Regions from separate parts of the Shewanella sp. A32 genome, predicted to be linked through region 3. Evidence: predicted binding sites of a transcription regulator. Region 3 holds the regulator's gene; each other region holds the start of a gene.

Region 1 (5,319 bases), on a different contig from region 3:
TCGACCGCACTACCACCGTCTTTGAGGATATCCAGCGCTACTTGAGTTGCCAGTGGCTGGCTAGTCGCAGCCATCCCATGCACTGCATAAACTGCTGAGCGGCTGGCAAATGCCTTCCCCGTTATCCTGTCGTAAGCTAATGCATCAGCAGTGGAGAAAATCAGCAGCGACACAACCGTTAAAAACGACCATCGATAAATATTGATCATAGCGTTAGTCGAAACTTTTACCTTCGGATTAGATGTGAACATAGTCGGTTGAGACCGGTGATTACACAATGCAATAAACGTAACATAACAGTGACATACTGTTCATAACGAGCAATGTATTGAAACAATTCTCTCGATGACTACCTCCTTTCGTAATTCTCCGCTAACACGCCATATTTCAACTAAACTAGAAGGCAATGAAAATACTCAAAAAAATAATCAGGGAGAGTGGTATGTATGAGATAGGGTTTCTGCTGCTGGCAGTGCTGGTGCTCGGCTACCTTTTTCGTCACCGCTGGCAAACAAAAAAAAATAAAGAATCACGTGCTAGAACAGCTCCCCCGAAAGCATCCCCCTTTAAAGCCGTTAGCATTGAGTGCACTGGCTTTCCGTGTAAAGCGGCGGCCCAATTATCGGGGAAACGTTTTCTGCCGCAAGATGCCCCTAGCTTGCCATTAGCCACATGTGATAACCCAGACTGCAAATGCCGCTATATGCACCACGAAGATCGGCGAACTCCCGGCACAGGTCGCCGTATTCATGTTGGTCTAATTACCGATTTATACGGTCATAATGGGGAAGCAGAAAGGCGTAAAAACCCTGCTGGCCGCAGATATATGGATACGTACAAGCTTGGATAGGTTGCGGTAACACAATTGGGACATTATTGACTGACAAGATTTAAGGCTCAACGCAATATTCACAACAATCACACCACTACAGTGTCAAAGTCGTCTTACCACAGGTGCTCGGTGCGGCTTTGCCCAACCTCTGCCGTACAAGTTAAATTCATGCCAATTTCCGCAAGGTCACTTATTTAATAAGTCGGAAACATTGAACACTAAATAGGTTCATGGCGCCTCATATAAAAATCGAGTAATGAAACTTTGTTCATATCCTCCAGCATAAAAGCAGCTCTATAGGTTGCGGATCCAGAAACGTATAGATTTCCATCCACAACTTTGATTGGTGGTAAATTCGGAGCTGGAAAGCAATCGTGGGAATTTAGTTACCAATACTTCTCTGTTGTGATCTGCCCTGGTGCTCGCCGCAAGTTTTTATGTAATCCCCGCGCCGTTAAAAGTTCAATTGTGCTGTGGATCATCCCCGGGTTTCCACATAACATCACCTGAGAATCTGTGGCTGTAATTGTGATACCGGCTTGCCGTTCAATTTCGCCGGAGGCAATGCCATCGGGAATTCGGCAATGTAACATCCCGGATTGCGTTTCGCGGGTCACGCTGGGCAGGAAGCAGAACTGCGTATTCTTACGAGCCAAGGTCTGCAACTTATCAAGATATGCCAAATCAGCCACTAGTCTGGCACCGTAGACCAATATTACTTGCTCAAATCGTTGCCAAGGTTCGGCAGTGTCTAACATCGACAAAAATGGTCCGACGGCCGTCCCAGTCGCTAACATCCAAAGATGTCGTCCCTGTAGCTTGCCAGAGGGCAATTCCGGTAACGTCAGGAATCCGGTAGCAGGAACATTGACCTCAACAACATCCCCTGGTAAGAGCAAGTGCAATGCTGGCGATAAACTTCCGTCGGGAACGGTGACCGCCAAAATTTCGATGTAGTTGCTGCCAGGCGCATTCACTACAGAATAGGCCCTGGCAACTCGCTTGCCTTGTATCTCCATCCCCAGCTTAACGAATTGTCCCGCAATAAAAGGGCCAATATCGACAGCTATCTTCAAACTGAAGAGCCTACTGTTCCAGTCAGTCCGCTCAATCACTTTACCGACGTGCCACATAGTCTCTCCACCGAATGAGTCACCTAACTAAAGTTAAGCATACGCCACACGACACATAACAAAAACCCCTTCCATTGAAGGGGTTTAAGCGACGATACATTTGGATTCAGCTCGCGGTATCTGTAGTAGCATTATCGCTGTTAAAACTGTCACGAAACGCCGTTAATCCTTTCTGAACATACTCATAGGTGGCATTGACACCGTCAGCGATATCCCCATTTAGTACGTTTAACTTATCCAGGATATTCCGCGCCTCAGCAAAACCATTGTCGATGGCGCTACCAATAACATCCATGAAGCCACTAAGCTGGTCTGCTGCACTTTTATCTGGATTTTGTTGTTGATAGACCGAGAAAAACTGCGTCGCAAAATCCACAATTCGTCCAGCGGTAGCTTCCGGCGAATAATCCATTTCTTGCTGTTGTGATAGTTGCGGCGCCGAATTTCCCATGGGCCCGGCCAATTCCTGATTAATAGCATCAATTGCTGTCCGGTAAAGCAATTGCATGGGTTTATCACCGCTGCTTATCGACACCTGTTCCTGTGCTGAAGCAATCGCCTGATTCATCAATTGCTGGCTAATATGACGGGCACTTTTACTGCGGGCGACTTCAGATACGGCTTTACCGTGGTTGCCATCCACCACCGCCGCTTTATCGGTAGCGACCTTAGATACCTGGTAACCATGATTTTGGATTTCCATCATTTAGTCCTCGCGCATATTAAGCATTCATCTCATTATCGACCATTTTTTACACAAATTTAGATCAATTCAGATTTAAGTGCGGCAAGTAACATCGACATACCGGAGCGAACAAGCAGCACGACCATGGCATATAGCAGGCGAAACAAGAGGCGGTAGAGGTGTTTAACATCAAACAAAATATAGGATTGCGGGATTTTAAATTTACAACAGATTGTCACATTGAATGTGTTAAATTAGCATAAAGCTAATTTAGCTATTGCGTAAACTAAAAATATTACCTAAGTTAGATTGTGCGCCACATCACAAAAAATGTTAGAATGCCGCCATTAATCATTTGGAACAGCTGAAAGGGAGAGTTAAAGGTGAAGACCACATATGTCAGCCGAACACCCACTAGCACAGACTGCACAAAAAATGCGTCATTAAGCTGCCAAAACTGTAGCCGACTAATTGAGATTGAGGGCGAAATGCTATGTTACCGGGGGGGTAAAATCACCGGTCTACGCCCTGTGTCCGAACAAGATGGCTGCGTTAATCTCCTCTGTGATGGCTGGCAAACACGTCAAGCTGACAACAAGTAACTCTTTTCCACTCTACTAAAGTCCTGCCATTGTAGCTTGTTCGGCGGCGGCATGTGATGTTCCCAATAAATGCCAATCCATATCGTCGTGTATGGGCAAAGATAGCTTTTTGCACAGCGTAAGACCTCGTGTCGACACAATCAGCCCCGCCAGTAATTCAATATGCAACTGCTGCAACGCACAATCACCCAATCCACGTTGCTTTAAGGTAGCAGCTAAGCTGCGCCAATCTGTAGTGACCCGTTTACTGGTTCCTTCAAGGCTTACCAATAGTGCAATATTTTCCATAGCATTACCTTTTTATAGATAAAGTTGACTACAGAACAAGTATGCAATCGCACAACTGAATCGCTACTGAATTACTTGTGGGTAATTTGCACAGAAATCAGCCAAATGTACTGAGAGTCAATCAGCACTTCACCTCATTTTTCGCTGAACTGTCACATTGTGACGATAGTATGGTGTTCACCGCTAACCGCTGAGATAACATTGTCGCTAACGTTAAAACCTTTTACATTTTTAAACAAAGTATTAGCGCAAATGTGATTATCTCTGACGCAGGAATTTGGTACTCTAAGTCAATTCTCAGGAAGTCAGTTTACCACCTGGATTGTGGGCCCTTTTAGTGCAGCGCTATTAGACAGTTAGTTAAAGGACCTAAGCATCATGGAATCCAAAGTTCAATATCCCCCTTTACCACTGATCCAAACCTGGGTTTGGATGATGGTCGAGTCAGGAAACCCCGAAATTCAAGCAAAAGGCCGAAACAATCTCATTGCTTCATTTGGAAGTCTGGCCAAAGCCAATGAGTATTTGCAGCAGAAAATGCAAAAATAACAGGCACAATAACTGTGCCTGTTATGCTTTGATAACATGTTTAAACTGCAGTAGATTTTCTTCTGGCAAGCACACTTTCATTAAGTAAGGCGAGCAGTTTTTCTGTGTCATCCCAGCCGATACAAGCATCGGTGATACTCTGACCATAGCGTAATGGTTGGCCGATTTTAAGTTCCTGATTTCCTTCAACCAGGTTACTTTCTACCATCAGGCCGAACACACTCTGCTCGCCTTGCTGTAGCTGCAGACATACGTCTTCGGCTACCTGCATCTGACGCCGATAATCTTTATGCGAATTGGCATGACTGATATCAATCATGATTTTGAGCGGCAATCCAGCTTTCTTTAATTGCGCTTTGGTTGCGGCAACAGATGCTGCATCATAGTTTGGTTCTTTTCCACCGCGCAAAATGATGTGGCAGTCATCATTTCCTTTGGTTGACACAATCGCTGAGTGCCCGAATTTAGTCACCGACAGAAAATAGTGCGAGGCACTGGCAGCCCCAATCGCATCAATGGCAATCTTGATGTTGCCATCAGTACCATTTTTAAAACCTACCGGGCAGGACAAACCTGAAGCCAGTTCTCGGTGTACCTGAGACTCAGTGGTACGGGCACCTATCGCCCCCCAGCACATCAAGTCCGCAACATACTGCGGCGTAATCATGTCAAGAAATTCACCGGCAGTCGGCAGCCCCATATCATTCAGATCCAGCAATAACTTACGGGCTTTACGCAACCCATCATTTAGCTGAAAACTTTTGTCCATATATGGATCGTTGATCAAACCTTTCCAGCCAACTGTGGTTCTGGGCTTTTCAAAATAAACCCGCATCACCACTTCAAGCTGGTCTTTATAACGTTCCCTGAGCGCTAAAAGGCGCTGACCGTACTCGAGGGCAGCTTCAGGATCGTGAATCGAACATGGTCCAATGATTACCAATAACCGATCGTCTTGAGTATGTAACATCTGGTGGATGCTGCGACGGGCATTGAATACAGTGGCCGATGCATTGTCCGTTGCAGGAAATCGTTCCAGAATAGCGATTGGTGGTAAAAGTTGCTTAACCTCTTTAATTCTCACATCATCATTCTGGTACGACATAGGATTCTTCTAACTCCGACTAATTAATCATAGGTGAGGCTCAAATCTAGCCTTTATGCCACCATGATGCAATGCTGAAAATTACCGGATTAATGCAGCGTCAGTACGTTCAATTTGGCTTGATA
Region 2 (5,319 bases), on a different contig from region 3:
CCCTGACGCTTAAGCACGCCTTTACCAATGGGCAGCGCTGTCATCTGTTCTTCCTGATGGGCACCGGTGGCACTGCCACGAGGATATCGCACCGCTGCCGGTCCATCTTGATAACAGTATCCGGTATACAGCATTTGCCGGCATTCGTTTTCATCGGAAGGTGCCATGATCACCATATTGGGAACACAACGCAGGAAGCTCATGTCAAAAGCACCCTGATGGGTTGGACCATCTGCACCGACAATGCCACCGCGATCAATAGCGAACAACACCGGCAGTTTCTGCAGGGCCACATCGTGAATAACCTGATCGTAGGCGCGCTGTAGGAAAGTGGAGTAAATTGCAACAACAGGTTTGTAGCCTTCAGCGGCAAATCCGGCACCTAAGGTTACGGCATGTTGTTCGGCAATCGCCGCATCAAAATACTGTTCCGGGAATTTCTGAGAAAACTCCACCATCCCAGAACCTTCACGCATGGCTGGAGTAATGCCAACCACTTTGTCGTCTTTTGCGGCAATATCACACAGCCATTTGCCGAACACTTCAGAGAAGGTGGGTAAGCCAGGTTTGGTGGCTGGTTTGCGGAATTGGCTCGGATCGAACTTAGGCACGGCATGCCAGCCAATAGGATCTTTTTCCGCTGGCTCATAGCCTTTGCCTTTTTTGGTCATAATGTGCAGCAGTTGCGGCCCGCCCAGATTGCGCATGTTACGCAGGGTTTCCACTAGTGCATTCACATCGTGACCATCAATAGGGCCGATATAATTAAAACCGAGCTCTTCAAACAAGGTGCCCGGAACCATCATACCCTTAAGATGTTCCTCCGTCCGGCGAGCCATCTCCTTGATAACCGGCATTCCCTGCAGCACTTTTTTACTGCCTTCACGAATACTGGAATAGAAGCGGCCTGACATCAGTTGGGCAAAGTGTTTATTCAGTGCACCTACGTTTTCGGAGATAGACATCTCGTTATCGTTAAGTACCACTAACATATCTTTGTGCAGATCGCCGGCGTGATTCATGGCTTCAAACACCATCCCACCAGTCATGGCTCCGTCACCGATAACCGCGACAACGCGGCGGCCTGCCTGTTCTTTATCTGCAGCAATTGCCATTGCCAGCGCCGCCGAGATTGAGGTACTGGAGTGACCGACACTGAAGGTGTCATAGTCACTTTCGCCGCGCCATGGGAATGGATGCAGTCCACCTTTTTGGCGAATGGTGTGCATCTGATCGCGACGTCCAGTGAGGATTTTATGCGGATATGCCTGATGGCCGACGTCCCACACCAATCGGTCAAACGGCGTGTTATACACATAATGAAGTGCTACGGTAAGTTCCACTGTGCCTAATCCAGAAGCAAAATGGCCGCTGGATTGCCCTACGGATTGCAGCAAAAAAGCCCTGAGTTCGTCGGCAAGTTGCGGCAATAATGCCTGTGGCAACTGGCGCAACTCTTCGGGTGTATTGGCTTGGGCCAATACCGGAAATTGAGTGATATCCAGACTCATAAGGAGCTACTTTTGTCTCTTTTATACTCGCCGCTCAATAATATAGCGAGCGAATTCAGCAATTAGTCGGCTATTGTAGGGCAAATTCCCCAAGGCTGATAGTGCCTCTTTTAGTAGCGCTTCAGCCGTTGCTTTTGCCCCAGCTAATCCCAATAATTTAGGGTATGTACTCTTGTTGGAACGGGTATCGGAACCTTGTGGTTTGCCCAGTTCTTCGGTACTGGATGTGATATCCAGAATGTCATCTTGGACTTGAAATGCCAGTCCGATGGCATCAGCATAGGCCAATAGTTGCTGACGCTGTTGTGCATCTACGTTGGCAGCAATAACAGCTAATTGCACTGCACAGCGAATTAAGGCACCTGTTTTTAGACGGTGTAAGCGGGTCAGCTCACTCAGCGGGATTTCTTTATCTGTCGCCGCCAAATCCAGTGCTTGCCCGCCACACATGCCGAGATAGCCTGAGGCGTTGGCCAATGCCTTAATCATGAGGAGTTGCTGCTGGGCGCTGAAATCGCCAGTTTCTTGGCTGATCAGTTCGAACGCCAATGTCTGCAACGCATCCCCGGCGAGAATGGCTGTTGCCTCGTCAAATGCGACATGAACTGTTGGCTGGCCGCGCCGCAATTCATCATTGTCCATGGCGGGCAAATCATCGTGAATCAACGAATAGGCGTGGATACATTCAATGGCTGCGGCGCAATTATCTAAGCGCTCGGCAGCAACACCTAACATCTCTCCCACGGAATAGACCAAAAACGGGCGAACTCGTTTACCACCCAACAAGACACCGTAACGCATCGCTTCTTGTAATCGTGGTTCACTGACCGGCAGCGCGTCAAAAATTGCAGTAAGATGCTGATTAATACGTTGTTGGCAGCGATTGATGGCATCAGTTAACAATTACTCTTCCTCGACATCAAATGGACTCAGTGGCGCTTGTGCATCATCGGATAATAAGATGGCAACCTTTTGCTGCGCTTGCTCTAACTTATTTTGGCTACTGCGGACCAGATTAATTCCACGTTCAAATTGCTTGAGCGCATCATCCAGCGACACTTCACCCTGTTCGAGCTCAGTCACTATCTGTTCAAGTTGATTCAGGGATTCTTCAAAACTGAGATTCTCAGGTTTTTTAGCCACGTTGTTTTCCTTGGATTAACACTGCGGACAGAGTATACCAGCGATCCTCTTGCGGAATCGAGGCAGGGTCTGCAAAGGGGTCAGGTTAGGACTGGCGGCAGTTTTATCGGTTGACACGTTATAGCAGCGCTGGCGTAGGGTCAAATGCCAGCGCTGGTAATTTGCTCAAAAGCACGCTTTGCGACAAAAATATTTTCGCCCCGGAATAAAATCCCTCTAAACTTGCCTAAGTTTGGTCCGATAAACAGAAATAGAAGCCGTTGAAAAGCGTGACATTCCCTTTCCGTGGCTGTGTTTGGACAAGCGACAGCCAGTTTTCCGGATTTTGCATCATGATATCCTGCTGGTCGATGGGTGAGCGGATGGGACGACAGTACAGACTCGAGGAGCAACAGTGGATTTAGCAACCCTGATAGGCATTATTGGCGCATTTGGTGTGATGTTCTGGGCCATGGTCAGCGCTGGCGGTATTTCCGTTTACATTGACGTTCCTTCGGTATTAATTGTGTTCGTTGGCTCTATCTTTGTGGTGATGATGAAGTTCAATCTCAAGCAATATCTCGGTGCGATGAAGATTGCCGCCAAAGCCTTTATCTTCAAATTGGATAATCCAGAAGATCTAATTGAACAGTCGGTCACTATGGCAGATGCTGCCCGTAAAGGCGGTTTCCTGGCATTAGAAGAAGCCCAGATCTCTAATACCTTTATGCAGAAAGCTGTCGACATGCTGGTGGATGGGCATGATGGCGATGTTGTGCGAGAAGCGCTGGAAAAGGACATTGCACTGACCGAAGAGCGGCATAAATCCGGCATCGCTATCTTTAAGGCGTTTGGGGATGTTGGCCCGGCGATGGGGATGATTGGTACCTTAGTGGGGTTGGTGGCGATGTTGTCTAACATGGATGACCCTAAGTCAATCGGTCCCGCAATGGCTGTAGCCTTGCTGACCACCTTGTATGGTTCGCTGATGGCGAACCTGCTGGCACTGCCGATAGCTGACAAACTGGCGTTGCGTATGAGCGAAGAAATGCTTAATCGCAACCTGATTATGGATGCGGTATTGGCCATTCAGGATGGTCAGAACCCTCGCGTCATCGAGAGCTTCCTGAAAAACTATCTGGCTGAGAAGAAACGTAAGATAGAAACCACGAGCGGGGAATAGCGTCATGGCGAAGCAAAAGTGTCCTGACTGTCCACCCGCAGCACCGCCTTGGCTGGCAACCTTTTCTGATCTGATGTCATTGCTGATGTGCTTCTTTGTGCTGTTGCTGTCTTTTTCCGAGATGGACGTGCTTAAATTTAAGCAAATCGCTGGTTCAATGAAATATGCCTTTGGTGTCCAGAACAAAGTTGAAGTCAAGGATATTCCCAAGGGCACGTCGGTGATTGCGCTGGAGTTCCGCCCCGGGCGTCCGGATCCGTCACCGATAGAAGTGATTAACCAGCAAACTAATGAAATGACGCAGCCGACGTTGACCTTCCAGGCGGGTGACGATGAAAGCGCCGGTGGTATTCAGAAGCAGCGCGGTGACCAGCGTGGTGGTGAGTCAACGGCAACGGCACAGGAACAAGCCGAGGCCAAACGTACTCAAGAGTATGAAGCCACGCAAAAGCAGGTTAACGATCAAGCGAAAAAAATGGCAGAAAAGCTCAACAAGGAAATCGTTGATGGTGCCATCGAAATTGAGTCTTTGGGACAACAGATCATCATTCGCATCCGGGAAAAAGGCTCTTTTGCCTCCGGTTCAGGTTTTTTGCAGCCACAATTTAAACCGGTGATCCGGGCGATTGGTGAGTTACTGAAAGATGTGCCTGGCATAGTGACGGTATCCGGTAATACCGATGATATCCAGATCAGCAACGAGCTCTATCAGTCGAACTGGGATCTGTCAGCGCAAAGAGCCTTAGCGGTCGCGCACGAACTTATTCGGGTGAAAGGGTTTGATCCTGAACGCATGAAAGTGGAGGGCCTCGCTGATACCAATCCACTGGTGCCGAATGACAGTGCTGAACATCGTGCCCGTAATCGTCGGGTAGAGATTGCAATTGAACAAGGCAAAGCCAAGTTATCGGATGAACTTCAGGTCACGCCCAATCAAGCCCAATAGCAGTAACAACCAACCGGCACTTGGGCCGGTTGGTTGTTACTGGAAGACTTTTCCCGCGATGCTGGGACTGTTCCTGTCACTTTGCTATAATCCCGCGATTGCGTTTTTGACCTCGTTTTATGCTGCGGAAAATCCATGAAGTTTATCGTTAAGCTGTACCCCGAAATCATGATGAAGAGCAAGCCAGTACGTTTGCGCTTCACTAAAATGCTGGAATCTAATATCCGGAATGTACTGAAAAAAGTTGATGAAGGTGTCACTGTGGTAAGACAGTGGGACCGCATCATGGTCGGGGTACCACAGGACAAACCAGAACTGCTGGACAGTGTTGGCGAACGCCTGACTTGTATCCCAGGGATCGCGACTGTTGCGCGTGTAAATGAATACACCTTCGAAACAGTACACGATATCTATCTGCATACCTTGAAAGCCTTTGGCGATGACCTGGCAGGTAAGACCTTCTGTGTCCGGGTTAAGCGTAGCGGACATCATGATTTCACCTCTATTGACGTGGAAAAATATGTTGGCGGTGGACTGAATCAGCATACAGAAGCTGC
Region 3 (5,319 bases):
ATGCCCACGCCACGCCCGGAGATATCAGAAATTTCGGTTTTTGTGGAAAATCCGGGGGCGAAGATCAGGTTATAGGCATCCTGATTCGACATTCTGGCGGCAGTATCTTCATCCAGCACACCACGCTTGATGGCAATTGCCTTCAGCTTTTCCGGATCCATACCCGCACCATCATCCTCAATTTTCAAGAGGATGTGGTCGCCTTCCTGACTCGCTGCCAGGGTAATGATCCCCGTACGAGACTTGCCACAGGCTTCGCGCACCTCCGGCATCTCAATCCCATGGTCTACAGAGTTACGGACCAGGTGTACCAGCGGATCTGCCAGAGCTTCTACTAAGTTTTTATCCAGGTCGGTTTCTTCACCCACCATGCGTAATTCAATATCTTTATTGAGGCTACGCGCCAGGTCGCGTACAACTCGCGGAAAGCGCCCGAACACCTTTTTAATTGGCTGCATTCGGGTTTTCATTACGGCACCTTGCAGATCTGATGTCACCAGATCCAGGTTTGCCAGCGCCTTACTCATATCCTCATCTTCACGAGAAACGCCAAGACTCACCAGTCGATTACGAACCAGTACCAGCTCACCCACCATATTCATAATCTGGTCAAGTCGCGCGGTATCTACACGTACAGTGGTTTCCGCTTGCGGCGCACTATTACCAGGATGGCTGGCAACTGCTTTGCTGGTTACAACTTCTTTGACGGGAACCGGAGCTTTAGTTTCCGCGGGGACGGCTTTAGCAGCAGATACGATGGTTTCAGCCGCTTTGGGTGTTACAGGTGCTTTAGCTGCCGCGGCCACTGGTGGTTTTTCAGCGGCGACTTCTAGTCCTGGAGCCTTACCCTTGCCATGCAGTTGATCTAACAATGCTTCAAATTCATCTTCAGATATCTCATCTGAATCCACCTGATGGCTACTGGTTTCAACCGCGACTGGCTTGGCTTCAGGATTATTGGAGAATTTGCCTTTGCCATGTAGCTCATCTAATAAGGCTTCAAATTCATCATCTGTAATATCATCAGCGGTTTTGGGGGCTGCGGGGGTGACCTTAACTGGTGTTACCGCGGTAGATGGCCCCTTGCCCTGACCATGCAAGGCATCCAGTAACGCTTCAAATTCGGTTTCATCGATATCGTCAATACTGCCGCTGTCCGCAGCAGGCTCCGGTGCGGAAGCAGAAGGCGTTTCCACCGGAGAAACTGACGCCAACATCTCGTCAAATAATGCATCAGCGCTGTCAACAGCATCAGTTTCGGCCATATCAGCGATGGCAGTTTCGTTAGCGACGTCAATAGCTGCACTAGCCCCGGATTCGGAAGGCAAAGGTGCGCCGGAACTCAACAGTTTGAGACTGGCCAGCAGCTGCGGATCTGCGGGTTGTTGCTCTTCTCCTGCCTGAGTCTGACCAAACATCACATTTATGGCATCCAGCGCTTGCAGGATGATATCCATTAATTCTGCGCTGACACTGCGTTTGCCGGTACGCAATAAATCAAAGGTATTTTCTGCTTCGTGGCAGACATCCACCATAGGGGCCAGTCCCAAAAAGCCGGCGCCGCCCTTTACGGTATGAAAGCCACGAAAAATTGCGTTTAATAAGTCGGTGTCATCTGGATTATTCTCCAGCTGAACTAACTGTTCCTGAAGCAATTCCAAAATCTCTCCGGCTTCGATTAAAAAATCCTGCAGGATCTCTTCATCAACATCAAAGGCCATCAATATGACTCCTCATCAGAACCCAAGACTTGAGAGCAAATCGTCCACTTCATCTTGGCCTGCCACTACATCCTGTCGGCTACTGGCATTATGAATAGGGCCTTCAGCATCGATATTATTTTCTCTGACACTGGTAAGGCTCTCATTGGGCTGCGCCCCAAACATGGTCAACAATGACACTAAATTACTTTCGACTTCTTTTACTAAATCAATCACACGGCGGATCATCTGCCCGGTGAGATCCTGGAAATCTTGCGCTAACAAAATCTGGTTCAGCAACTCATGTAAACGACCTGAGTCTGCTTCAGTTTGTGCCATGAAATGCTGTACGTCATGGCAAAGCGTTTTGAACTCTCCAAGGGAAAGATTTCTGCGCATCAGTCTGTCCCACGAAGGTTTGATATTGGTCAGGCTGACACTGAGTGCATCGGAAAGTGGCAGGCACTCTTCTACGGCATCCATCGTTTTGTTGGCCGCCTGTTCCGTCATATCGATGACAAAACTCAAACGCTCCTTCGCATCAGGAATATCGTTATTGGTCAGCTCCACCAAACGACTGTCGATCGGAAATTCATTTAACGAATTGTGTAACTGCCGGGTCAGTTTACCGACTTCGGCAAACAGTTCCTGTTGGATGGGCTGGCATAACTCACGAACGACTTCATCCGCTTGTTGTTGTTGTCCGGCCGATAGCAGTTCGACCAAATACTGAGCTTGTTCTAGCGTAATGAGCGCATTTTCTTCTGCCTTCATATCTCCCCCGAAATCAACCAAGTCGTTCAAAAATTTTGTCCAACTTCTCTTTCAGGGTTGCCGCGGTAAATGGTTTAACGACATAGCCGTTGACCCCTGCTTGAGCGGCGGCGATGATCTGTTCGCGTTTAGCTTCAGCAGTTACCATTAACACTGGAATATTTTTCAGATTTTCGTCAGCTCGAATCGCTCTTAACAGGTCAATGCCCTGCATTCCCGGCATATTCCAATCGGTGACAACAAAATCGAAATCACCTTTCTGCAGCATTGGTAGCGCAGTTGACCCATCATCGGCTTCCTGGGTGTTGTTAAACCCAAGATCCCGCAACAGGTTTTTGATAATTCTTCTCATCGTTGAAAAATCGTCAACAATAAGAATTTTCATGTTTTTATCCAAAGTTTCCTCCGCAGAGCTGAATTTTTAAAACCGCTCAAAAACTGCTTAATTCTGTGTCCAATGCCTGAGCTTAGCTTTGAGTCGTAGCATCGCCTGACTGTGGATCTGACTGACTCTAGACTCACTGACATCCAAAATAGCACCAATTTCTTTCAAATTGAGTGCTTCATCATAATAAAGCGACAGAACAAGCGCATCTCTTTCCGGCAGAAGTTTGATCGCCTCAGCCAAAGCATCACGAAACTGATTATTTGCCAGCATCTCATAGGTATCATCTGCCGCCATTTCATCGGCGAAAAAAGCATCAGGCGCACCACCAAGATCTTCAATTCCTATGATTTTACCGCAAGATACGTCACTTAGAATGTGATGATATTCATCAAGTGGCATTTCCAGTCGCTCCGCAATCTCGACATCGCGAGCATCGCGCCCCAACTCCTGTTCGAGTTCATCAATGACTTGGGCAATGCGCCGTTGATTACGATGCACCGACCGTGGTAGCCAATCACCGCGACGAATCTCGTCAATCATCGCGCCTCGAATACGGATCCCGGCAAAAGTCTCAAACTTGGCGCCTTTGCTACCATCAAACTTTGCGGCTGCTTCCAGCAACCCCATCATGCCAGCTTGCAGGAGGTCATCCAGTTGGACAGAAGCCGGTAAGCGTGCCAGTAAATGATGCGCAATCCGTTTCACCAGCGGCGCATACTGGTTAACGATTGAGCTTTTATCGTCAAAACCTGCATACGCTGCGGCCATTTTATTCACTGGTACCTTCCTCCTGATATTCAGGTTTCTGTACCAAACGTTCAACAAAGAATTCGAGATGGCCGCCCGGTTGCTGCGGTATCGGCCAGCTAATCACTTTATTGGCTAATCCCTGATAAGCGATACTGGCTGGGGATTTGGGAAAGGCTTCCACAATAAGTTTCTGCTTACGAACCGACTTGCGTAAGTTTTCATCAAAGGGAATAGTCGCGACCAACTCCAGCGCAACGTCCAGAAAGCGGTCGGTGACTTTACTGAGTTTGGCAAAAAGTTCCATCCCTTCTCGCAAACTGCGCACCATATTCGCCACAATTTTAAAGCGGAAAACGCCATGCTCGCGGCTAAGAATTTTAATCAGCGCATAGGCGTCAGTAATTGATGTCGGTTCGTCACAAACCACCACCAGCACATCTTGTGAGGCCCGGGAAAAACTCAGCACCATGTCGGAAATACCAGCAGCAGTATCCACAATGAGTACATCAAACTGAGTTTTCATTTCGCTGAAGGCACGAATTAACCCGGCATGTTGTGCCGGGCTCAACTCAACCATGGCCTGAGTACCTGAAGTAGCGGGAATAATCCCAATACCTTTAGGACCACGCACTATAATGTCATCGAGTTCAGCTTCACCGGACAACACGTGGGAAAGGTTGCGTTCGGCTCTGAGTCCCAGCATCACATCGACGTTCGCCAGCCCCAAATCCGCATCCAGCACCATTACCCGCTTGCCCTTTTCTGCGAGCGCCACGGCAGTATTAATTGCAACGTTGGTTTTGCCAACGCCACCTTTGCCACCGGTAACGGCAATTACTTTTACTTTATCGTTTTGTTGTTGATTTATCATTCGTAAACCACTCGCTTGATCCCGGGTCATAGCTTTACTCAAATGCATAGGTCATTTCGGGTGACCTGGATTCAGGGTTAAAATCTGTCGCTTCTGTCCGGTTTAAAACAGCCAGAGCCTGCTTTGCCAATCCTAACGTATCGGCGACTTGCATATCTTCCGGCACTCTTTGTCCATCAGTGGTATAACTCAACGATAAACCACTTTGGATTAACACACTTAACGCCGCCCCCAAGGACACTGATTCATCCAGCTTAGTTAATATAGCGCCAGCCAGTGGAATCCGCTTGAATTGGCTGATAGCTTCTTGCAACACCCGCCGTTGTCCAGTAGATGGCAGCACTAAAAAGCTGCGGATAGGCAAGCGGCTGTTGGCAGTTAGACTGTCAAGTTGCTGACACAAGCGCATATCCCGCTGACCCATACCAGCTGTATCAATCAATACCAGTTTACGATTGCGGAATTGATAAACAATCTGCTCCAACTCATTGAGATCTTGGGCTTGCTTTACCGGACATCCCATTATCTTGCCATAAGTTGCCAATTGCTCAAAGGCTCCGATTCGATAATGATCGGTGGTGATCAACACCACGGAATCTGGACCGTGATGCGCAATAAATCTTGCAGCAATTTTCGCCAAAGTGGTGGTTTTACCAACACCAGTAGGACCCACCAAGGCCACAATGCCCCCTTGACGTACAATATCGTCACCTTGGTTACTCAGCAGATTAGCAAGTGACTGTGGCAACGCTTTTACCAGATCAGCCGGAGAATAATGCTGTGATAATGACGCTAATTTATTAGCAACCTGAGGGGCGAATTCCGCTTCCAGCAGC

What was found. The regulator FliA, encoded in region 3, starts transcription of late flagellar genes. The targets are predictions, from matches to a motif close to CTAAAGNTNNNNNNNNNNNNGCCGATA.
Region 1: PY479_RS02940 (DUF5610 domain-containing protein) is a predicted target of FliA. The motif match lies at 2,705-2,731, and genes of this name have one in related genera.
Region 2: pomA (flagellar motor protein PomA) is a predicted target of FliA. The motif match lies at 2,871-2,897, and genes of this name have one in related genera.

Annotation. Positions count from the first base shown of each region.
Region 1 covers NZ_JARFTS010000002.1:212,463-217,781, reverse strand. Annotated here, with positions in the region: gene ggt (gamma-glutamyltransferase) at 1-209, opposite strand, end outside; gene PY479_RS02950 (hypothetical protein) at 407-850, shown strand; gene PY479_RS02945 (ferredoxin--NADP reductase) at 1,219-1,965, opposite strand; gene PY479_RS02940 (DUF5610 domain-containing protein) at 2,072-2,668, opposite strand; gene PY479_RS02935 (hypothetical protein) at 3,268-3,540, opposite strand; gene PY479_RS02930 (hypothetical protein) at 3,919-4,089, shown strand; gene aroG (3-deoxy-7-phosphoheptulonate synthase AroG) at 4,130-5,194, opposite strand; gene PY479_RS02920 (hypothetical protein) at 5,284-5,319, opposite strand, start outside.
Region 2 covers NZ_JARFTS010000010.1:64,898-70,216, forward strand. Annotated here, with positions in the region: gene dxs (1-deoxy-D-xylulose-5-phosphate synthase) at 1-1,511, opposite strand, end outside; gene ispA ((2E,6E)-farnesyl diphosphate synthase) at 1,533-2,414, opposite strand; gene xseB (exodeoxyribonuclease VII small subunit) at 2,415-2,654, opposite strand; gene pomA (flagellar motor protein PomA) at 3,049-3,816, shown strand; gene PY479_RS09545 (flagellar motor protein MotB) at 3,821-4,762, shown strand; gene thiI (tRNA uracil 4-sulfurtransferase ThiI) at 4,898-5,319, shown strand, end outside.
Region 3 covers NZ_JARFTS010000001.1:388,250-393,568, reverse strand. Annotated here, with positions in the region: gene PY479_RS01730 (chemotaxis protein CheA) at 1-1,721, opposite strand, end outside; gene PY479_RS01725 (protein phosphatase CheZ) at 1,737-2,474, opposite strand; gene cheY (chemotaxis response regulator CheY) at 2,488-2,871, opposite strand; gene PY479_RS01715 (RNA polymerase sigma factor FliA) at 2,917-3,639, opposite strand; gene PY479_RS01710 (MinD/ParA family protein) at 3,632-4,513, opposite strand; gene flhF (flagellar biosynthesis protein FlhF) at 4,518-5,319, opposite strand, start outside.